Regions from separate parts of the Pediococcus pentosaceus ATCC 25745 genome, predicted to be linked through region 1. Evidence: a T-box and tRNA genes for the amino acid it is inferred to sense, from the RefSeq annotation. Region 1 holds a T-box; the other holds one or more tRNA genes.
The links. A T-box is a leader RNA that pairs with one kind of tRNA and senses whether it is charged. The one in region 1 lies ahead of leuS (leucine--tRNA ligase), so its partner is inferred to be a tRNA-Leu.
Positions count from the first base shown of each region.

Region 2: it encodes a tRNA-Leu, which carries the amino acid that the T-box ahead of leuS (leucine--tRNA ligase) is inferred to sense. The anticodon was not compared.

Region 1 covers NC_008525.1:684,312-687,737, forward strand. The annotation lists gene PEPE_RS03145 (class I SAM-dependent methyltransferase) at 12-575, opposite strand; gene PEPE_RS03150 (phosphatase PAP2 family protein) at 568-1,200, opposite strand; T-box leader at 1,281-1,487, shown strand; gene leuS (leucine--tRNA ligase) at 1,547-3,426, shown strand, end outside.
Region 2 covers NC_008525.1:1,485,227-1,488,652, forward strand. The annotation lists gene PEPE_RS07360 (PTS mannose/fructose/sorbose transporter subunit IIC) at 1-405, opposite strand, end outside; gene PEPE_RS07365 (mannose/fructose/sorbose PTS transporter subunit IIA) at 433-1,404, opposite strand; tRNA gene PEPE_RS07370 (tRNA-Leu) at 1,893-1,978, opposite strand; gene PEPE_RS07375 (SprT family protein) at 2,058-2,504, opposite strand; gene PEPE_RS07380 (Tex family protein) at 2,506-3,426, opposite strand, start outside.

The sequences.
Region 1 (3,426 bases):
TTCTAAATCCATTATTTTTTACGCTCAATACACAATAAAATGGGCGGATTATTAATCTGGTTGATGAATTCATAGCGTAAACACGAATAGTGATGTTGGTCGAGTTCAGCTACAAATGAAAGTAATTGTTGTAATTCTTCTTGACCTCCAGGATGACCGTAGTAACAAACTAGGATAATACGACCACCAATTTTTAACTGATTTAAACTTTGTTGGACTGCCGAGATAGTGGAAGTGGGATGAGTAATAATTGATTTATCTCCGCCCGGTAAATATCCTAGATTAAAGATGGCCCCAGTAATGGGTTCGGTGACATAATGGTCAATTTGATCATGACTAGCATGGATTAGTTCAACATTAATTAAGGTTTGATGCTGGTGCTCAAACAGAGCTCGAGTTTGCTCTAAAGCTGCTTTTTGAACATCAAAACTAAAAACTCGGCCAGTGCTTTGAACCAATTCACTTAAAAATAAAGTGTCATGACCATTTCCCATAGTGGCATCGATTACCACATCGCCGGGTTGAACAATTTCAGTTAGTAATTGATGACTGTATTGCATGGCATTATCAAGCATTTTTAATTTTCCTTCCATAAAAGAGATAGGTTGTAAATTGAAGAACGATTAAACCAAGTAAGAATCCCGCCGTAACATCCGTTGGAAAATGAACGTTTAAATAAATTCGGGATAGGCCAATGCCTAGCATTAGAATTAAGTAGATTAATGCTAGTAAGTTTCGTTTTAATTGATGATGGACAACTTGGAAAGTGATAAAAATTAGGCTTCCAAATAAAACCATAGCCGCCACTGAATGACCACTAGGAAAACTATAACCACCAATACTGATTAAACGGAATTCGGGGCGTTGGCGTTGAATGATTTGTTTAATTAAATGATTAAGTCCATTTCCGAGGACAATATTACAAGCCAAGAATAAAGCGGCTTTCTTTAGGTGCTTTAGAATTAAAATTAAGCAGACTATCAAGCTGATAATTATGTAAGGAATAGAATTACCTAGCTGGGTATAGATGCTGACCACTTGATTGAATCCAGGCGTTCGGACAGATTGCACCAGACTACTGATGCTGTTGTCATAGGCGTGTACCCAGCTGGGCTTAAAAATAACTAAACTTACGATTAAGATAAATAAAAGCGTAGGTAGAATATTGATTAATAAATGAGTATATTTTCTGCTGTGCATACGTTTCTCCTTTAACTTCATAATTAATTTTAGCATATTGAGTTGTAATGAAGCGTGGAGATTGGTATGATAAACCTAACTAAATATTGTCGATAAAAGAAGTAGTAGTTGGGATGGATATTTTAAGAGACCGAATGGCTAGTGGAAATTCGGAATGACTTTCAACGAACTCGTCTTTAAAATTAACAATCTTGAACCTAAGTAGAGATTGTCGTTTTCCGCGTTAAGGTATTCAAGTGTGCATTTTGCAAAACATAGGTGGTACCGCGGAACTTTTCGTCCTAAGGATTCTTTTTTAGAATCCTTAGGTTTTTTTTTATCGACAAATATAATAATGGAGGAAACTATGGCTTATAATCATAAAGATATCGAACAGAAGTGGCAGCAATTCTGGAGCGACAATGAGACTTTTAAGACGGTCGAAGATGCAGACAAACCCAAATATTATGCATTAGACATGTTCCCTTATCCATCAGGTCAAGGACTCCATGTGGGCCATCCTGAAGGATATACAGCAACAGATATTATGTCACGAATGAAACGTATGCAAGGTTACAAAGTACTTCATCCAATGGGATGGGATGCTTTTGGTCTTCCAGCAGAACAATATGCGATGAAGACGGGTAACAATCCGCGTGATTTTACAGCTAAGAATATTCAAAACTTTAAGCGTCAAATCCAATCACTTGGTTTTTCTTATGACTGGTCGCGAGAAGTTAATACAACTGATCCAGCTTACTACAAGTGGACTCAATGGATTTTTGAGCAACTCTACAAGAAGGGCTTAGCTTATGAAAAAGAAACGCTGGTAAACTGGGCTCCTGATTTAATGGGTGGAACGGTAGTTGCTAACGAAGAAGTTGTGGATGGTAAGACAGAACGTGGTGGGTTCCCCGTTTATCGTAAACCAATGAAACAATGGATTCTTAAAATTACAGCTTACGCCGACCGTTTGATTGACGATTTGGACCTGGTAGATTGGCCCGATAGTATTAAAGAAATGCAAAAAAACTGGATTGGTCGTTCAGTGGGGGCTAGCGTCTTCTTTAATGTTGAAGATAGCGAAAAACAAATTGAAGTATTTACAACGCGTCCAGATACATTATTTGGCGCAACATACTTGGTAATTTCACCAGAACATGACCTCGTTGACCAAATTACAACTCCAGAAAGTAAAGCTGCCGTTGAAGAATACAAGAAAGCTGTTGCAACTAAATCAGATCTTGAACGGACGGATTTGAATAAAGACAAGACGGGAGTCTTCACGGGAGCATACGCGGTTAACCCTGTTAATGGTAAGAAAATTCCAGTTTGGATTAGTGATTACGTATTGGCTTCATACGGAACTGGAGCAGTGATGGCTGTTCCTGCTCATGATGGCCGTGACTACGAATTTGCTAAGAAATTCAAGATAGATATGGTGCCAGTTTATGAAGGTGGCAATCTTGAAGATGGAGTATTGGACAGCGAAGGCGGGCTAATTAACTCTGGATTCCTAGATGGGATGGATAAGCAGACGGCTATTGATACCATGATTAGCTGGTTGGAAGAACATGGAGTTGGTCATAAGAAGGTTAACTATCGTCTTCGTGACTGGGTCTTCTCTCGCCAACGCTACTGGGGTGAACCAATCCCTGTAATTCATTGGGAAGATGGAGAAACAACTTTGATTCCTGAAGATGAATTGCCATTGAGACTCCCAGCTGCAACTGACATTCGTCCTTCCGGTACCGGAGAAAGCCCATTAGCTAATTTAGATGATTGGGTAAACGTAGTTGATGAAAATGGACGTAAGGGTCGCCGGGAAACTAATACAATGCCACAATGGGCGGGTAGTTCATGGTACTTCCTCCGTTACGTTGATCCTAAGAATGATCAAAAGATTGCTGACGAAGATTTACTTAAAGAATGGTTACCAGTCGACTTATATGTTGGTGGAGCTGAACATGCGGTACTTCATTTACTTTATGCACGTTTCTGGCACAAAGTTTTATATGATCTAGGAGTTGTACCAACTAAGGAACCATTCCAAAAATTGGTTAACCAAGGGATGATTCTCGGTAGCAATCATGAGAAGATGTCTAAGTCAAAAGGGAACGTGGTTAATCCAGATGATATTGTTGAGCGCTTTGGAGCGGATACTTTACGATTATACGAAATGTTCATGGGACCTCTGACAGAATCAGTCGCCTGGAGTGAAGATGGGCTTAACGGAAGTCGTAAGTG
Region 2 (3,426 bases), 800 kb from region 1:
GCTACCTTCTTTAGCAGCAGCATCCATAACGTGAACGATAAGAGTTGCAAGTGTACGAGCAATGATTGTTAATAATAGTCCAGCTACAGCTAAAGGAACAGCAAGAGCGATAGCTGATGAAACACCAGCTTTACCTTGGCCACCTAAAACTAAAATAATAGCAGAAGCTACAGAAGCCAAAGCAGCATCAGGAGCTACAGCAGCCCCAACGTTAGCCCAACCAAGAGCGATCATTTGAAGTGAACCACCTAAGATAAGGCAAGGTACTAAGTTACCAGTTACTAAGCCGATTAAAGTACATGCGATTACTGGTTGATGGAAATGGAATTGATCCAAGATACCTTCCACACCAGCTAAAAACGCTACGATAACGACTAAAATCATTTGAATTGCATTCAATGCCATGATTATTAATCCTCCGTTATAATTAAATTATTTTTTTGCGTTAAGCTCATCTTGAGCTTTCTTCATAATTGCATCCATATTGTCTTTTGAATCGGTTGGAACTTTACGAACATCAAGTTCAACGTTCATGTCTTCCAACTTCTTGTAAGTATCAATATCATTTTGGTCAAAAGCCAATACCTTATTAGGTTGAACTTTACCAGGTGAATGTGCCATTGAACCAACGTTTAATGACTTAAGTGGAACGCCACCTTCGATTGCTCTCAAAGCATCTTGTGGTGTTTCAAATAATAGCATGGCACGGGTTCCACCAAAATGTTGATCATCCTTAGCAAGTTTAATCATTTGATCAATAGGAACGATATGAGCCTTAACTCCTGATGGAGCAGCTTGCTTGATCATTGAAGAACGAAGTTCATCTTTAGCAACGTTATCAGAAACAACGATGATTCGATCTGGTTTAGTCGTCTTTGTCCAAGCTGTAGCAACTTGTCCATGAAGTAAACGAGTATCGATACGAGCTAAGACATAATCGAAGTGTCCTGGACGACCAGAAGCAACTTGTGCGCTTTCTGCTGCCTTTGGAGCTTCTTCTGGTTGAAGAGCTTCGGGACGAACCTTAACCCCTTCTTTAGCAGTTTCAATGATATGAGCAGCAATTTCTTGTGCTGATTCCATTGATAAACGTGAAGCATAAGCTTCGATTAGCATTGGCAAGTTCAAACCGGCAACGATTGCCCATTTGTCCTTGTGTTCTTCAAACAAGTTGTTAACTTGATTAAATGGAGTGCCTCCCCATAGGTCGACTAAGAATAATACTTCGTCTTGGTTACTAAAAGAAGCAACTGCTTCTTGAAGTTTTGCTCTGATATCGTCAGGGCCTTCACTTGGCATTAATGTAACAGCTTTAACGTCTTCTTGTTCACCGAAGATCATTGAACCTGATTGCAAAATACCTTTAGCAAATTCGCCGTGACTAGCAATGATAATTCCAACCATCTGTCTGTATACCTCCCATATTATATTGTTACAGCTTAATCAAAAAATAAATAAAATAAGTTCTAAAACCTGTAACTTAAATCTAAATTGAACGTTTATTCGTTTGGAAACCAACTTAAATTAAAATTTTCAAAAAACGCTTTCAATTATCTAGGATAAAAGATGGGACTGATTAATCCCATCGTGTTTTTCAAAGTTTAAGTTTTAATTTAAAATGGCTTCTCCTCAGATAAACATCCATCCATCAAAGTGGTTAAACCCGCTTCGATGTGCGAAACACATTGATAATTCAACATATTTTGCATTCACCTATATATAAGCAAATACCGTGCCAAAATACACTAATGATTAAATACCGTAGAATCAGCATTCTTATTAATACACATCGATACTAATACACTAATTGTGTATTAAAAAGTGTGTCAATATTGAAACAGTTCTTAGAAACACAAAAAGGACTCCTATTTCTAGGAGTCCTTTTTTATTGATGCGGCCAAGAGGGTTCGAACCTCCACCCGAGTAAATTCGGACAGGATCCTTAATCCTGCGCGTCTGCCAGTTCCGCCATGGCCGCAAAAGCTTACTAGATAATAGTATCAAATCTACCTACTGCTAGCAAGACTTTTTTTACGTTTTATTTTAAAAAATCTAATTTATAATAATTTGAGTCGTCCGCGACACTTGCTACACACATACTTGCGTGTATTAATCCGCCTTTGTCGGGGGTATTGTAATCCACAACCTTGGCATTGATATAGTAACTTGGGAGGAGTTCGCCGACGCTTAGAGGTGGTTGGAGCATACCTTAATCCTCCCACCGCTCGTAACAACTGCTGAAAATGTGGGTTTCGATGATCTGGTTTCTCGTTTAACATATGCACAAAATAATGCACTAGTTCATGTTTAATAACCCCGATCAAGGTCGCTTCATCGAATTCTTCCAGCATCAACGGATTAATATCAATATGATGATCATTTAGATGATAGCGACCACCAGTGGTTTTTAAACGTTGATTAAAGACCACCTTATACGGAAAACTTTTGCCAAAGGACTCTTGAGCAATGCGTTGAGTTAATTGTTGCAATTCTAAATCTGTCATTTTAATCCTTAGGAATCATTGTTAATTGAATTCGGTGGCGTTCAACGTCTACACTTTCAACCCAAACTTTAACAATATCCCCGACCGCAACCACATCGCTGGGTTGCTTTACAAAACCTTTCTTTAGTTTTGAGATGTGGACTAAACCGTCCTGTTTAACCCCAATATCTACAAATGCTCCGAAATCAATTACATTTCGTACTGTCCCTTGAAGTTCCATCCCTGGTTTAAGGTCCTCTAGCGTTAGAACATCTGATCGAAGTAATGGCGCCGGCATTTCATCTCGCAAATCACGTCCCGGTTTCTGTAATTCGGCGATAATATCAGCTAAAGTTTCCCAGCCAACGTTAAGCTGTTCAGCGACTGCTTTAACCTGCACTCCCTGTAGTTTTTCGTTAACTTCCGCTTTACCAATGTCTTGCAATTTTAGTCCCAATAACTGCACTAATTGTTTAACAACTGCATAACTTTCAGGATGGATTCCGGTATTATCCAAAATATCATCTCCATCAACAATTCTCAAAAAACCAATTGCTTGTTCATAGGCTTTAGGTCCTAAGCGAGGGACTTTTTTTAATTGTTTGCGAGAATGATAGCTTCCATTTTCCTCTCGAAAATTAACAATATTTTTAGCGGTTGTTTTAGTTAACCCCGAAATATGGGTTAGCAACTCTGGGCTAGCAGTATTTAAATTAACTCCAACTTGGTTAACGGCCGTTTCAACGACGTTATCAAGTTGTTCATGTAAATCTTTTTGCGCAACATCATGTTGATATTGACCGACTCCAACTGCTTGAGGATCGATCTTAATCAATTCTGCTAAAGGATCTTGTAAGCGTCGTCCAATACTAATCGCACTTCTTTCTTCAACTTGAAGATCTGGAAATGCCTCTCGGGCTTCGTTACTAGCAGAATAAACTGA